Regions from separate parts of the Kocuria sp. UBA5001 genome, predicted to be linked through region 1. Evidence: riboswitches for the same ligand, from Rfam matches in the RefSeq annotation. Region 1 holds a riboswitch; each other region holds the start of a gene.
The links. Region 1 has a riboswitch for thiamine pyrophosphate ahead of B3G12_RS09630 (ECF transporter S component). Riboswitches for the same ligand answer to the same signal wherever they lie in the genome.
Positions count from the first base shown of each region.

Region 2: it holds a riboswitch for thiamine pyrophosphate, as region 1 does, so the genes downstream of both, B3G12_RS08445 (3-oxoacyl-ACP reductase) here and B3G12_RS09630 (ECF transporter S component) in region 1, are expected to answer to the same signal.
Region 3: it holds a riboswitch for thiamine pyrophosphate, as region 1 does, so the genes downstream of both, B3G12_RS12230 (bifunctional hydroxymethylpyrimidine kinase/phosphomethylpyrimidine kinase) here and B3G12_RS09630 (ECF transporter S component) in region 1, are expected to answer to the same signal.

Region 1 is NZ_DGYR01000014.1:8,569-13,986, reverse strand. Features, by position in the region: gene B3G12_RS09650 (Na+/H+ antiporter subunit E) at 1-644, shown strand, start outside; gene B3G12_RS09645 (monovalent cation/H+ antiporter complex subunit F) at 641-910, shown strand; gene mnhG (monovalent cation/H(+) antiporter subunit G) at 907-1,272, shown strand; gene B3G12_RS09635 (DUF4235 domain-containing protein) at 1,403-1,675, shown strand; TPP riboswitch at 1,772-1,878, shown strand; gene B3G12_RS09630 (ECF transporter S component) at 1,936-2,562, shown strand; gene B3G12_RS09625 (ABC transporter ATP-binding protein) at 2,559-4,268, shown strand; gene B3G12_RS09620 (energy-coupling factor transporter transmembrane component T family protein) at 4,265-5,068, shown strand; gene B3G12_RS09615 (aminotransferase class IV) at 5,096-5,418, opposite strand, start outside.
Region 2 is NZ_DGYR01000013.1:118,278-123,695, reverse strand. Features, by position in the region: gene nhaA (Na+/H+ antiporter NhaA) at 1-884, opposite strand, end outside; gene B3G12_RS08450 (hypothetical protein) at 1,092-1,313, shown strand; TPP riboswitch at 1,831-1,965, shown strand; gene B3G12_RS08445 (3-oxoacyl-ACP reductase) at 2,011-2,775, shown strand; gene B3G12_RS08440 (LLM class flavin-dependent oxidoreductase) at 2,777-4,207, shown strand; gene B3G12_RS08435 (phospholipase D-like domain-containing protein) at 4,388-5,418, opposite strand, start outside.
Region 3 is NZ_DGYR01000021.1:216,092-221,509, forward strand. Features, by position in the region: gene B3G12_RS12225 (Rne/Rng family ribonuclease) at 1-1,544, shown strand, start outside; TPP riboswitch at 1,632-1,726, shown strand; gene B3G12_RS12230 (bifunctional hydroxymethylpyrimidine kinase/phosphomethylpyrimidine kinase) at 1,714-3,354, shown strand; gene rplU (50S ribosomal protein L21) at 3,598-3,909, shown strand; gene rpmA (50S ribosomal protein L27) at 3,955-4,209, shown strand; gene obgE (GTPase ObgE) at 4,362-5,418, shown strand, end outside.

The sequences.
Region 1 (5,418 bases):
GCACGTCCGCGGTGCGACGCCGTTCGCGCAACTCCCTGCGCGCCGAGCTGCCGCTGATCCTGTGGCTCGTGGTGGTGTGGGGTGCGCTGTGGGGTGACTGGAGCATCGGGAACCTGGTTTTCGGGCTGTTGCTCGCGCTGCTCGTCACCCGCCTGCTGACCCTGCCGCCCGTGCGCCTGTCCGGGCGCTTCAACGTGGTGCACTTCGCGCTGTTCGTGCCCACGTTTATCTGGCAGGTGGCCAAGGCCAGCTTCCAGGTCTTCTGGCTTGCGGTCACGCAGGGCCCGAGGGTGTGCAACGCCGTGCTGGGGGTGCCCCTGCGCCAGAACAACGACCTGCTCATGACGGCCGTGGGCCACACGATGGCGTTGATCCCCGGGTCCCTGGTGGTGGAGGTGGACCGCGGCAACGGGATCCTCTACTTCCACGTGCTGGACATCTCCACGCCCGAGCAGGCGGAGGCGTTCCGGCGCTCCGCACTGGACATCGAGGCCGCCTGGATCCGCATCATGGGCACCCGGGAGGACCTGAAGCTGCTGACCGTGGTCGGGGATTCCGACAACACGGAGGCCACCGGGGCGCTCGAGTCGCCCACGCACGAGATGGACGAGGCCGACACCGGCCACGGGGAGGAGCGCTCATGACAATGCTCGACGTCGCCGTGTGGCTGTGCGGGGCGATCCTCGCCCTGGCCGCCGCCGGGACCATCTACCGACTGGCGAAGGGGCCCTCCCTGCTGGACCGCGTGATCGCCTCGGACGTGCTGCTTGCCATCGTGGGGGCGTGCCTGGCCGTGGACATGGTCTACAACCACCACACCAACAACATCATCCTGCTCGTGATCGTCTCCCTGGTGGGCTTCCTGGGCTCCGTCACGGTGGCGCGCAACGTGGGGCTGGAGCGTTCATGAGCTGGCACACCGTCCTGGACGTGATCGCCCTGCTGTGCCTGGTGCTGGGTGCCCTGATGTCCCTGTCCGCCGCGATCGGCCTGGTGCGCTTCCCGGACCTGCTCTCGCGCATGCACGCGGGCACCAAGCCGCAGGTCTTCGGCCTGTTCCTCATGCTCACGGCCGTGGCCATCGAGAGCGGGGAGCCGCGCATGATCCCGCTGCTGATCCTCGCGTGGGTCTTCCAGCTGCTCACCGCACCGGTCTCCGCGCACATGGTGGGCCGGGCCGCATACCGCTCCAAGCACCTGCACGAGGAGAACCTCATGCAGGACGAGCTGCGGGACGTTGTAGCCCGCGCCGGGCACGAGGAATCACGCTGAGGACATAATTTCCGGGTGAACCGCGCCCCGCACCGCCCAGCCACGCGCCGAGTTTCGTATGCTGGGGGAGGAAGCAGCACGCCGTCGGCCCCCGAGCGCCGTCGGCACTCGCGACGAGAAGGAGCACCTCATGAACAAGGCGATGGACATCCTCGGCACCGTGGCGTCCCTGGGCGGCGTGGCACTCGCGAACAAGGGCCTGTCCGCGGTGTGGAAGCAGGTCACCGGCAACGAACCCCCCGCCAAGAACCCGGATGAGGACGAGGCCTGGCGGGACATCATCCTGTGGGCCATGATCACCGGCGTGGTGGGCACCGTCATTAAGGTGGGAATCGCCCGCCAGATGTCCAAGATGGAGTCCGAGAAGAAGGACTCCGGCAAGACCTCGCAGTCCGAGATCTGAGGTACCCCACCGGGCCGAGCGCCCGGGAGGTCCTGCACACGAGGGCCGGGTGCGCGACGCACCCGGCCCTCGTGCGTGCCGTGGTCTAGACTGGCGACTCAACGACAGGGGAGCGCCACCGCGGCGCTGAGAGTGCGTGTGAGCGCAGACCCTCGAACCTGATCCGGTTCATACCGGCGCTAGGGAGTCGAGCATCTCAGGGACCCGTCCGCACCCGTGGACGCGAGCCTTCCCCTCCTGGAATCTTCAGGAGGATTCACATGACACAGGTCGGCACCAGATCCACGCGAACGCCCCAGGGACGCAATTCCCGGCGGCACTCGTGGCGGGTGGTGGACATCGTGGTCGCCTCCGTTCTCGCGGCGGTGTGCGCGGTGGTCTTCTGGCTGTGGTCCAACCTGCTCGCCCCGGCCGTCTCTGCGGGGTCCGTGGCGTATCCGCCCGCGGGCGGGCTCATCGTGGGCGGCTGGCTCGTGGCCGGCACGCTCGGTGCACTGATCATCCGCAAGCCGGGTGCCGCGATCTTCTGTGAGCTGCTCGCGGCCGTGCTGGAGATGTTCCTGGGCACCCACGCGGGATGGCTCGTGGTCCTCTCCGGGGTGATCCAGGGCCTGGGGGTGGAGATCGTCTTCCTGCTGACCCGCTACCGCAGCTTCGGGCTCCTCACGGCCACAGCGGGCGGCGCGGTCTCCGGGCTCTTCCTCGCCGTGAGCGAGAACATCTTGTACAACTACGAGTGGGCCACGGACCAGAAACTGGTCTACGCCGTGTTCACCACGCTCTCCGGCGCCGTGATCGCCGGCGCCCTGATGTGGCTCGTGGTGCGTGCGCTGCAGGCCACGGGCGTCCTCAGCGCCCTCGCATCCGGCGCCGCGCGCCGGCGATGACAGCCGCGTCGGCCACCATCCCGGTGGGCGCGTCGGTCTGTCTCGAGAACTTCGGCTGGCACTACCCCGGGCGCCAGAACCCGAGCCTCGCGGGGGTGGATGCGCAGATCGGTGCAGGGGAGCGCGTTCTGCTCCTGGGTCCTTCCGGTGCCGGCAAGTCCACCCTGCTGCAGGCCCTGGCGGGTGTGGAGCAGGATCCGGACGGGCAGTCCCGATCGGGTGAACTGACGGTCGACGGCGCCGACCCGCGCGACGCGCGGGGGGCCGTGGGCTTCATGCACCAGGATCCGGAGACGCAGGTGGTTCTCTCGCGGATCGGGGACGACGTCGCGTTCGGTCTCGAGAACCTGGCCGTTCCCCGTGAGCAGATCTGGCCGCGCGTCCACGAGGCGCTGGACAGGGTCGGTCTCCACCTCCCCCTGGAGCACTCCACCACGGCGCTGTCCGGTGGTCAGAAGCAGCGCCTGGCGCTCGCGGGTGTCATGGCCATGCGGCCCCGCCTGCTGCTGCTCGACGAGCCGACGGCCAGCGTGGACCACGAGGGAGCGGTGGAACTCTGCCGGGCCGTGTCCCGGGCCGTCCGGCAGGACGGCACTACCCTGGTGGTCGTGGAGCACCGTGTTGCACTGTGGGAACCGGTGGTGCACCGGGTGATCGTGCTCGACGACCACGGCTCGGTGGCCTTCGACGGCCCCACCCGGGAGACGCTCCACGATGCCCGGAAGCTGCTGCAGGCGCAGGGCACGTGGGTTCCGGACTGGGTTCCGACGACGCGTCCGCCCGCCCACCGCAGAGCTGTCGAGGTCGACGCGGCGGCCGAGGGTCCCGACGGCGGGGACGAGTGCCCACGCGGTGCGGGCACCGCGCGCTCCGGTCGAGACCGTCCCCCGCACGCCGCGGGGAGCCCTGCGCCCCGGGACGGTGCGGTCCTCCTCAGCGCCCGGGAGCTGGGAGTCTCCCGCATCCAGCCGTCGCGTCGAGTGGTGGCGCGCGAGCGGCGTCGGGCCCGCAGGTCGTGGCGACGTGGCGAAACTCTCGAGGCGCCGGCACGCAGAGTGGTGGACTTCCCGCCCGCGGCCGAGCACATCACGCTGGACGTCCGCGCGGGCCGCGCCCTGGCCGTCACCGGACCCAACGGGGCCGGGAAGTCGACGCTCGCCCTCACACTGGCCGGTCTCCTGGTGCCCGTGCGCGGCACGGTGCGAGCCTCCGCCGTCCTGGCAGATGACGCGCCACCGGATCCTGGCCTGTGGGACGGCAGCGAGCTGATCTCGAGGGTGGGCACCGTGTTCCAGCACCCCGAGCACCAGTTCCTGCGCTCAACGGTGCGGGAGGAGCTCGAATTCGGTCCGGAGCAGCTGCGCCGCCACTCGGAGCGCTCAAAGCCGCGGCGGGACGTGACGGCCGACGACGCCCGGGTCGCGGACCTGCTGCGGCGGCTGCGCCTGGAGGACCTGGCCGGGGCCAACCCCTTCACGCTCTCCGGGGGCCAGAAGCGTCGGCTCTCCGTAGCCACGGTGCTCGCAGCGGCACCCGCAGTGGTGATCCTCGACGAGCCCACGTTCGGCCAGGACGCCCGCACCTGGAAGGAACTCGTGGATCTCCTGGTGGAAGAGATGGACAGGGGCACGGCCGTGGTGGCAGTGACGCACGACCGGGACCTCATGACCGCGCTCGACGCGGAGGAAGTGGGGCTGGGCTCATGAGCACCACGGCAACACCGGGCATCTTCGGCCCCCGGAGCGGGCTGCTGGCCCGGGCGAATCCCGTGGTGAAGCTGCTCGGTGCGCTGCTGATCACCGTGGTGATCGTGCTCAGCGCCGATCCCGTGACGAACGCGGTGGCCCTGGGGGGTCAGCTGCTCCTGCTCGCGGGGGTGGGCATGCGACCGCTGCGGCTGCTCACGCGGCTGTGGCCGATCCTCGTGGCAGCCCTGATCAGTGGCTGGGGAACGGCGATGCTCTCCGACGCCGGTGGCCCCGTTCTGCTGCAGCTCGGATGGATCACCGTGACCACCGGATCTCTCGCGGCTGGCGGGGCAATCGCGCTGCGCGGGCTGGCCATCGCCCTGCCTGGGATCACGGTGCTGCTGACCACCGACCCCACGGACCTCGCGGACGGTCTCGCCCAGACGCTCAAGCTGCCCGCGCGCTTCGTCCTGGCTGCCCTGGCTGCGATGCGTCTCGTGGAGGTCATGATCACCGAGTGGAGCGTCCTGACGGCTGCTCGCCGCGCCCGCGGGGCCGGAGGATCCCACACGCCGTGGGGTGTGGCCGGAGAATTCGGCGGTCAGGCGTTCACCCTGCTCGTCCAGTCCCTGCGCCGCGCGACCCGGCTGGCCATGACCATGGAGGCGCGAGGGTTCGGGGCGGGACCGCGCACCTGGGCCCGTCCCCTGCACTACAGCCGGGTGGACGTGCTCGTGGGGGTGGCGGTCGTCGTGACGGCAGTCGGTGCTCTTGTCCTGTCGATGGGAATGGGGACGCACCGCTACATCTGGCAGTGATCACGGATCGGCCCTCGCCCGCCTGCATCAGCCGTCTGCGCGCCCCAGCAGGAAGTCGGTCAGGGTGCGGGTCAGGGCGGGGTCCGAGCGGACGGGGTGGCCGTCCACCCTGGTCACGGGCACCGCGAGTCGCACCGAGGACGTGAGCCACACGGCGTCCGCCTCCAGGAGGTCCCGGGGATGCAGGGGCCCGTAGTCCACGCCCCAGCCGTGACGGCGCGCGGCGTCGAAGATCCTGGCCTGTGACGTCCCCGGCAGGATGCCGCGTGACGGTTCGGGCGTCACCAGGGTGGGTGGCTGCCCGGGCGAGGTGCGGGCGCACACCACCGACGACGTTGCCCCCTCAAGGA
Region 2 (5,418 bases), on a different contig from region 1:
ACGGGGACGGCGAAACCGAGCAGCACGCCCGCGACCGTGGCGTGGATCCCCGCCTCGTGGACCAGGGCCCACGTGATCACGGCCAGCGGCACCAGGATCGCCCAGGCGGCCCACGTGCGGTGCGCGAAGAAGCGGGGGAAGCGGTGCGCCAGGAGCCCGAACACGGCCAGCGGGACGAGCGCGAGGAGCAGCGGGAGCACGTGCACCTCGTCGGTGTAGAAGACCGCGATGATCGTGATGGCCAGCAGGTCGTCCACCACGGCAAGCGTGAGCAGGAAGAGGCGGAGCGCGCTGGGCAGGTGCGAGCCCACGATCGCGAGCACCGCCACTGCAAACGCGATATCGGTGGCGGTGGGGATCGCCCAGCCGCCCAGGGTCTCGGGGTTCGTCGCGTTGACCGCCGCGTAGATCAGCGCGGGGACGACGACGCCGCCCACGGCCGCCGCGATCGGCACCGCCGCCTTCCCGAGGTCCCGCAGGTCACCCGCGACGAACTCGCGCTTGAGCTCGAGGCCCACGAGGAAGAAGAAGATGGCGAGCAGCCCGTCCGCGGCCCAGGTGCCGAGGCTGAGGTTCAGGTTCCACGGCTCGTAGCCGACCTCGAGGTCCCGCAGCTGGAAGTAGGAGTCGGCGGCGGGCGAGTTGGCCCAGACGAGGGCGATGACGGCGGCGACCACCAGGAGGATGCCGGCCACGGTCTCGCGGCGCAGGACGTCCTGGAGTCGGGAGAGGGCGCCGCCCGCGGGGTGGTCAGGCTCGCACGTGGGCTCAGGATGGTTGAAGAAACCGGGCTCCGAGACGAAGCCGGAGGGCTCTTCCTGCACCACGGGCTCCGGGGATCCGGGCTCACGGTGGGCAGGGGTGGTCGTGTGGTGCAGGGGCATGGACTACTCCAATGTCGACGGGCATCACGCTCATTACCGCCGACCAGACTTCCCGGCACACCAGCCAGCAAGAGTAGCAGGGCGCTTTTGGGTGGCGCACCCGGGGCGGCTTTCAGAAAGGCGGTCCCGCAGCAACCCACTCGGCTTCTCTGTCGCTGCGACCCGGGACACGAGACGATCTGGCAGTGACCTGCCTACGGTGGGGGCATGCTGAAACGGAAATCGGTGGGCTTGCTGATCCAGGGGTCCGCGATGGTGGCCCTCTTCCTGATCACTTTCATTGGAGCGCGGGAATCATGGCTGCTCATGACCCTGGAACTGCTTTTCGCCGTCATCTTTTTCACCAAGGCGGTGCAAGAACGGCGTGCAGAAGTCGCGGCACAGCGCCGTCGAGCGGCGCGCCGCCCCGCGAGCAACGGCCTGTCTTGACCGAGCTGCCACCGGCAGGACCGGTTATACCGGACTGCGGTGCGGCTGTGGCTTGGAAACACGAGCCAACATCAGGCTGATTCCCCACAGGAACAGGACCAGCAGCGGTACGAGAGTCATCATGGACGGCTCGTCCACGACTGTCACGCCGCCCACGTTCTCCCAGGTGCATGTGTGGCCCAGTGGCACCCAGCTCCACTCCGGCTCACCGTAGATCGAGCTTCCGTCGCCCAGTTCGCAGGACAGGGATCCGGAGTACACGAGTCGCTCCGCCACAAGCCCTCCGACCCAGGCGAGTACCGCTGCGAGCCACAGCACCCATCCAACGTTCCTTGCCCGCGAAGCGGCTGTTCGGTGTGACATTCGCCCGTCTCCGTTCTGGCTGCCGTGCCCCTCCGCCGAGCGCGCTGCCGGTTATTTGGTCTCGCCACTTTCCTATCAGGGTTCCCTGCGACCCCATCCTTCCCGGTCAATCCGCTCACTTGATCCTCGCCAAACCTCCCTGACTACACTGACCACCAGTGACACGGGGTGCCGCCACCCTTCCCTCCAGCCCCACCGGGCGCACGGAGCGTGAAGCCAAGGCGGCTGAGATGACACCCGTCGAACCTGTCCAGTTAGTACTGGCGAAGGGATGTCACGGTCGCACCGCGCAGGTGGCGCACCGCTTTCTTCGCCGTGAGCCACAGGAGTGAGCATGCGGATCGAGAACGCCATCGTCCTGGTCACCGGCGGAGCCCGTGGGCTCGGGGAGCACCTCAGCCGGGCATTCGCGCGCGAGGGTGCGCGCGTCGTCGTGAACTACCACGCGAGCGAGGACCGCGCCCGGGCGCTGGTCCGTGAGCTCGGGGAGGACAGGGCGCTCGCCGTCCAGGCGGACGTGACCGATGCCCACCAGGTGCGGGACATGGTCACCCAGGCCCGGGAGCACTTCGGCGCGCCGATCACGGTGGCCGTGAACAACGCCCTGGTGGACTTCAGCTTCAACGGGGACGCCCGCCCCACCCTGGAGCACCTGACCGCCGAGAACCTCACGCAGCAGTTCCACGGCGCCGTGGTGGGCGCCCTCAACGTGATGCAGGCGGTCACCCCGGGCATGGGCCAGGCCGGTGAGGGGCGCATCATCAACATCGGCACCAACCTCTTCCAGAACCCGGTGGTCCCCTACCACGACTACACCGCCGCGAAGGCCGCCCTGCTCGCGCTCACCCGCACCGCCGCCAAGGACCTCGGCCCGCAGGGCATCACCGTGAACATGATCTCCGGTGGCCTGCTGCGCACCACGGACGCGAGCGCCGCCACCCCGGACGAGGTCTTCGACTTCATCGCCGCCGGCACCCCCCTGGGCCGCGTGACCACCCCTGAGGAGTTCGCGAACACCGCCCTGTTCTTCGCCTCGGACTGGTCCCGCGGGGTCACCGGCCAGAACCTGGTGGTCGACGGCGGGCTGGTGATGGACTGACATGGCCGTCCCCTCCCCGCACGACGACGCCGCCCAGCCCGGTCCCGCGCGCACGGCACCTGCCGGGGGCGCGGCGTCGGCAACCACCCCCGAAGCCGGGCCGACGCTCGGGACGGCCGCTGCGGCGTCGTCGACAACAAAGACACCGGCCCGCCGCCTCCACCTCAACGCGTTCCTCTACGGCGCCGGCCACCACCAGGCGGCGTGGCGCGCCCCGAACTCCTCGGTGCACCGCCTCACGGACATCACCTACTACGAGGAACTCGCGCAGACCGCCGAGCGTGGCCTGTTCGACGCCGTGTTCTTCGCGGACGGCCACAGCGTGGGCGACGTCTCCGGCGGTCCGGTCTGGGCACTGGAACCGCTCACGGCGCTGTCCGCGATGGCGCGCGCCACCGAGCGCATCGGCCTGGTGTGCACGGTCTCTTCCACGTTCTTCGCCCCGTTCCACGCGGCCCGGATGCTCGCATCCCTGGACCACATCTCGGGCGGCCGGGCGGGCTGGAACGTGGTGACCTCCATGTGGGATGCGGAAGCCCGCAACCACGGCTACCGGGCCATGCCGCCCAAGGACGAGCGCTACGAGCGCGCCCGCGAGTTCGTGCAGGTGGCCCGCGCCCTGTGGGCCAGCTGGGACGAAGACGCCGTCACCGCGGACCCCGAGGGCCAGTGGGCGGACCCCTCCAAGCTGCACCGCCTGGACCACGAGGGCCGCCACTTCCTGGTGGACGGACCCCTCACGGTCCCGCGCTCCCCGCAGGGCGAGCCGGTGCTGTTCCAGGCCGGTGCGTCCGGGCCCGGCAAGGCCCTGGCCGGGGACTACGCGGAGGGGATCTACGCCGTGGCCTACGACCTCCCGGCCGCCCAGGAGTACTACTCCTCGGTCAAGGCGGAGGTCGCGCGGGCCGGCCGCGATCCGGAGTCCGTGGCCGTGATGCCCGGGCTGGTCACCTACGTGGGCCGCACCCACGAGGAGGCCCTCGCCAAGCAGGACCGCGTGGACCGGCTGCTGCCCGTGGAGCAGTCCCTCGCGCAGCTCTCCACGTTCGTGGAGCAGGACTGCTCCCAGCGGGAGCTGGACGCGCCCGTTCCCCCGCTGCCGCCCCTGGAGAAGTTCACCGGTCCGCAGGGGCGCTACGGCACCATCCTGCGCATCGTCGAGGCCGAGAACCCCACCGTCCGGCAGCTGCTCGGGCGCCTGGCCGCCGGCGGCGGGCACTGCACCATGGTGGGCACGCCGCAGAGCATCGCCGACCAGATGCAGGAGTGGCTGGAGAAGGGTGGTGCGGACGGCTTCAACCTCATGCCGCCCGTGCAGCCGGACTCCCTCGCCGATTTCGTGGACCTCGTGGTCCCGGAGCTGCAGCGCCGCGGCCTGTTCCGCACCGAGTACACCGCCACCACGCTGCGCGGTCACCTCTCGCAGGTCTGAGCCGGGCAGGACGACGCCGCCGCGCCCCGTTCGTGGGGCGCGGCGGCGTCGTGCGGAGACGAGCAGGCGGATCCTGGCTCCGGGTGGAGGCCCGGGTGGAGGCGCAGATCGGGCCCCGGCGACGAGGCGACCGGCGTGGGTGCCGGAACGCGGCGGCGTCGTCCCCTCAGGTCTCCCGGATCACATCAGGGGCCGCAGCGGCGCGAGCACCACCTCGGCCACCCGCGCCATGGGGTGGCGGTCACGCCACGCCGGCGAGGTCAGCTCGTCGCAGTGTGTGCTGTCCGAGAGGAAGACCTTCTCCATCTCCGCGGCGAAGTCCTTGTCCACGATCTCCACGTTGGTCTCGTAGTTGAAGGACAGGGAGAGCCGGTCCAGGTTGGCGGTGCCCACGGTGGACCACTCGCCGTCGATCGTGGCGGTCTTGGAGTGGATCATGCACGCCGCATACAGCAGGATGGTCACCCCGGCCTCCAGCAGCTGGCCGTAGAAGCCCCGGGAGACCCAGTCCGCCACGATGTGGTTCGAGTCCTTGGGCACCATGATCCGCACGTCCACACCGCGGCGGGCGGCGGCCAGGAGCGTGTCCAGGATCTGCTGGTCCGGCACGAAGTACGGGGTGTTGATCCAGATGTGGTCCCTGGCCCGCTCGATCGCGCTCAAGTACATGCCGCGGATGGGATACACCAGCTGGATGGGGAGGTTCGGCGAGACGCGCACCTCCGGATCCCAGTTCTTGGGCGGGATCCACTCGATCGCGTGCTCCGGGGCGCGGTGCTCGTTCCACACGGCAGCGATGGCGTTGCGCAGTCCCCACACCGCCGGGCCGATCTCCCGGATGTGGGTGTCGCGCCAGTGCCGGGAGTACATCGAGCCGATGTTGAAGCCGCCCACGAAGCCGATGTTGTCGTCCACCACCAGGATCTTCGAGTGGCACAGCCCCGAGAAGCGCAGGGGGCCCTTCCAGAACGGACGCCGCACCGCGGGGACGCGGAAGACGTCCACCTTCTCGGAGAACCGGTAGAACGAGTGCGGCACCACGGTGTTCGCGAACCCGTCGTAGATCACGAAGACCTTCACGCCCCGCTCGGCCGCACGGTTCATGCCGTCGAGGAAGCGCTGCCCGATCTCGTCGCCCTTCCAGATGAACGTCTCCATGTGGATCGAGCGCTCGGCACCGTCGATCGCCTCGAGCATGTCCTCGTACACGT
Region 3 (5,418 bases), on a different contig from region 1:
AGTTCACGGGCTCCGGCGGCAACCTCGAGGAGACCGTCACCAAGAACAACCTGGAGGCTGCCGAGGAGATCGTGCGCCAGCTGCGGCTGCGGGACATCGGCGGGATCATTGTGGTCGACTTCATCGACATGGTGCTCGAGTCCAACCGCGACCTCGTGCTGCGCCGGCTCGTGGAGTGCCTGGGCCGGGACCGCACCAAGCACCAGGTGGCCGAGGTGACCTCGCTGGGTCTCGTGCAGATGACGCGCAAGCGCATGGGCACCGGACTGCTCGAAGTCTTCTCGGAGCCCTGCGAGGAGTGCGCGGGACGCGGCGTCGTCGTCCACGACCACCCGCTCCAGGGCCGCTCCAGCGCCGCGCCCACGGACCACCGTGGCAACCGCAACGAGCGCAAGCGCTCTCGCTCCGGCAAGCCCCAAAGCAACCAGCAGCAGGGGCACTCCAAGTCCCAGAACCGGGGCGCGGGCTCGGAGGAGCAGGAGAACCAGGCCCGCGCCGAGGCCACCCGCGCTGCGCTCGCGAACATCGCCTCAGCCTCCACGCACGAGGACGACGACGCCGCGCAGCACGGTTCCGGTGCCGAGGCCACCCCGCAGGGTGGCGGCCAGAACCGGCAGGGCTCGGACACGGACGGTACTCCCGAGACTCACGGCTCCGCGGGCACCCACGGGGACTTGGACAACCGCAGCACCTCGGACGGCGAGTCCGACGGCGGCCGCCGCCGCAAGAAGCGCCGCGGCAAGCGCAGCCGGGGCCGTGGGCCGCAGGGCGAGGAGAATGGCACCCAGCAGGAGGGCTCGGCGGACGCGGGAGACTCCTCCGAGGGTGCGGACAGCTCCTCCAGCGTCACGATCCACGGCGAGGTCATCGAACTCCCGCAGGGACAGTCCGGCCAGGACCGCTCCGGCGCGCGTGACGTCGCAGGGCCCGGGGAGTCGCTCTCGCTGGACTCGCTGACGGCGGCGTTCACAGAGGAGACCTCCGGTGACTCCGCGCAGTCGGGGAAGAACCGTGGCGGATCCGGTGCGCCGGAGTCCGAGAGCTTCGACGGCTCCGAGGGCAAGGGCCCCGAGACCGCTGATTCCGGCTCGCGCGGGGGCAGCTCCCGCAACCGTTCGTCCAACGGCCGTGGCGGGTCCCGCCAGGGCAGCCGCCGCGCAGGACGCGACGGTGGTGCCGAGCAGGGCGGCCGTCAGGACGCGGAGTCGAACGCCCCGACATCCACCGGAAAGACCGCAGCGCCCGCGCAGAACGGGGGCGCGGGCAGCCGTTCCGGCGTTCCCGCCACCACTGCCCAGCCAGCGGCCGAGACGCCGGCACCGGCGCGGCGTCGTCGTGGCTCGCGCCGTGCGGTGGCGCCGGCTGCCGCCCCCGGCACAGCGAGCGTGACCACCCAGGAGTACGAGGCGCAGAAGTCCACCGTCAGCCGCTTCACCGCGGCGGCCACCGGCCCGAAGAAGGCCGCGACCATGGACGGGCAGCCCACCGTGGTGGGCGTGGGTGTGAAGGCCCAGGACATCACGATGACCCGCAAGGGAGAGTGAACGCCGCCGCACCCCACTGGTGCGAGAGGTGAACCGATGCCGCAGGGGCGTCCGGAGGGATCCGGGCGCCCCTGTGGCATGATCGGTGGAGCACACACGGGGTGCCGCGCCACGCGGCTGAGAACACACCCGTCGAACCTGATCTAGCTCGCACTAGCGAAGGGATGTCGTGGACACCGCACCCGTCCTCACCGTGCCCCGCGTCCTGTCGATCGCCGGGACGGACCCCACCGGCGGCGCTGGCCACGCCGCGGACCTGAAGTCGATCGCCGCGATGGGCGGCTACGGCCTCAGCGTTGTCACCGCGGTGGTCGCCCAGAACACGCAGGGCGTGCGCAGCGTGCACACCCCTCCCGTCGACATTCTGCGCGCGCAGCTGGACGCGGTCTCGGACGATGTCGAGCTCGACGCCGTGAAGGTGGGGATGCTCGGTTCCGTGGACGTCATCGAGACGGTCCGGGAGTGGCTCGCGGCCGGTCGCGCGCCCGTGGTCGTTGTCGACCCCGTGATGGTCGCCACCGCCGGCGGGCGGCTGCTGGAGCGCGAGGCGGAGGAGGCTCTGCGCGGACTGCTGCCCGCGGCGGACCTCATCACCCCGAACCTTCCCGAGTTGGCGGTGCTCGCGGAGCGCCCCGTGGCCACCACGTGGGACGAGGCGCTCGCGCAGGGCCGCGCCGTCTCCGACGCCTTCGGCACGCGCGTGCTCGTCAAGGGCGGGCACCTGGGCGGCGAGCTCACGCCGGACGCCCTCGTGGTCCCGGGCGTCCACGAGCCGGTGGCCGAGTTCACCGGACCGCGCGTGGTCACACGCAACACCCACGGCACGGGCTGCTCACTGTCCTCCGCCGTGGCCACCGTGGTGGCTCGCACGGGGGACTGGGCCGGGGGCATCGGTACGGCCCGCGAGTGGCTGCGGGCCGCACTGCGCATCGCGGACACCCTGCACGTGGGCCACGGCAACGGCCCGGTGCACCACATGCACCACGTACAGGCCCTGGTCACGGACCCGCAGTTCCTGGCCGAGGCCTGCGCCGCCGACGCCACCGAGGCAGCGGACCCGGACGGCGCCGCCCCCGCGGGCGCAGCCACGCAGGGAGCCCCGGCGGCCTCGGACGTCTCGCCAAGGGAGCCATCCGCCGGCGACCTGGTCCCGGGCGATCGGTTCACCGACGAGCTGTGGGTGGACAGCGCCGAGATCCGGGAGCAGATCGCGCAGCTGGACTTCATCCGGGGCCTGGGGAACGGCACCCTGGGACCCGAGGCGTTCGAGTGGTACCTGGACCAGGACATGCAGTACCTCGAGTACTACTCCCGCGCGCTGGCCCTGCTCGCCGCGGCCGCCCCGGACGAGGACACCCGGGAGCACTTCGCGTCTGCCTCGGCATCGGTGGTCACCGCGGAGACCGCCCTGCACCGGGCCCGCCTGGCCGGGCGGGCACCCCACGAGCCGTCCGAGACCACGAGCGCCTACGCGGATTTCCTGCTGGCCCGCACCGGGCAGGACGGCTTCGCCGTGGGAGCGGCGGCCATCCTGCCCTGCTACTGGCTCTACGCCCATGTGGGGACCGAGCTCATGGAGCGTGCCCGCGCGGTGGGGTGGGAAGAGCATCCGTACGCGGACTGGCTGGCCACCTACAGCGATCCGGGGTTCCAGGCGGCCACCGATACGGTGCGCCGCGCCGTGGACCGCGCGGCTGCCGTCGCCAACCCGGCGAGCCGCTCCGAGATGCGGCGCGCGTTCCTGCGGGCGTGCCGACTCGAACTGGCATTCTTCGCCCAGACCGCGCGGGGGAGCAGCAAGGAGGGGTGATTGGCGTGACTTCCCCGCATGGGGTAGTCTGGGCTGTCGGTGCCGGGCATCGCTGTGCGTCATATCTATGATCCGCACGCGGGAGCGGCACACTCGGGCGAACACCCTGTTCTGATGCGACAGCCACGTGGTACGCGGTCGGTCCTCGACCACCGCAGCGGGCTGACTCGACATTCGCAGCATCCAGGAGTCCGCCCGACCCACACACGCAGTCCATAGATGTCGAGAGAAGTGAGTTCCCAAGTGGTGTACGCGATTGTCCGCGCAGGCGGCCGCCAGGAGAAGGTTTCCGTAGGAGACCTCGTGACCCTTGACCGCGTCGCCGGCGAGGCAGGCAGCACCGTAGAGCTTCCTGCGCTGCTGCTGGTCGATGGGGACAAGGTCACCTCCGACTCCAAGACCCTGGCCGACGTCAAGGTCACGGCCGAGATCATCGAGGACCTGCGCGGTCCCAAGATCTCGATCATGAAGTACAAGAACAAGACCGGTTACAAGAAGCGTCAGGGCTTCCGCGCCGAGCTGACCACCGTCAAGATCACCGGCATCAACGCCTGATCCTCCCGGTCCCCGATACATTTTCAACGAAGGTAGGCACACACCATGGCACACAAGAAGGGTGCGAGCTCCACTCGCAACGGCCGTGACTCCAACGCCCAGTACCTGGGCGTGAAGCGCTTCGGCGGCCAGTCCGTCAACGCCGGCGAGATCATCGTCCGTCAGCGCGGAACGCACTTCCACCCCGGCCTGAACATGGGTCGCGGCAAGGACGACACACTGTTCGCCCTGGCCGCCGGTGTCGTCGAGTTCGGCACCCGCCGTGGCCGCCGCGTGGTCAACATCCAGACCGCCGAGTAGTCAGTTCTTCCGGACCCCAGGGTCCACCCGTCGCCGACTCGTGCGGTGACGACCACTAGAGGGTGGGCGCTCTACGCGCTCACCCTCTATTCTTTTCACCAGAGACCAACGGGTCCCGCGCACGGCGGGCCACCCAGATCCCGAGGAGCCACGTGGCCAGTTTTGTTGATCGAGTCGTCGTGCACGCCACCGGCGGCAACGGGGGCCACGGCTGCGTGTCCGTCAAGCGCGAGAAGTTCAAGCCCCTGGGCGGACCGGACGGCGGCAACGGGGGCGACGGCGGGTCGGTGATCCTGCGCGTGGACGGGCAGTCCACCACGCTGCTGGGCTTCCACCACGCCCCGCACCAGAAGGCCCCGAACGGCGAGCCGGGCAAGGGAGACATGCGCCACGGCTTCAAGGGCCAGGACCTGGTGCTCTCCGTCCCGGACGGCACCGTTGTCAAGGACCGCGAGGGCAATGTGCTCGCGGACCTGCTGGGAGAAGGCAGCGAGTACGTGCTGGCCGCCGGCGGCATGGGCGGCCGGGGCAACGCGGCGCTGGCCTCACCCAAGCGCAAGGCACCGGGCTTCGCACTGCTCGGCACCCCCGGTGAGGAGCAGGAGGTCGAGCTCGAACTGAAGTCCATCGCGGACATCGCGCTCGTGGGCTTCCCCTCCGCCGGCAAGTCCAGCCTGATCGCGGCCATGAGCGCCGCCCGCCCCAAGATCGCGGACTACCCCTTCACCACGCTCGTCCCCAACCTGGGCGTGGTGCAGGCGGGGGACACCCGCTTCACGGTCGCTGACGTTCCCGGCCTAATCCCCGGCGCGTCCGAGGGCAAGGGCCTGGGCCTGGAGTTCCTGCGCCACGTGGAGCGCTGCGCCGCTCTCGTGCACGTGATCGACTGCGCCACGCTGGAGCCCGGCCGCGACCCCCTCACGGACCTGGATGCCCTGGAGGAGGAACTCGCCCACTACGCGGAGGCCGTGCGGGACGAGGACCCCACCGCGGTCCCGCTCACCGAGCGCCCGCGGCTCGTGGTCTTGAACAAGGTGGACGTGCCGGACGCCAGGGAGCTCGCCAACTTCATCCGCCCGGAGCTCGAGCAGCGCGGCTACCCCGTCTTCGAGGTCTCCACCGCCTCCCACGAGGGCCTGCGGGAGCTCGGCTTCGCCATGGCGGCGCTCGTGTCCGAGGCGCGGGAGCAGGAGGAGAGGCGAGCGGAGG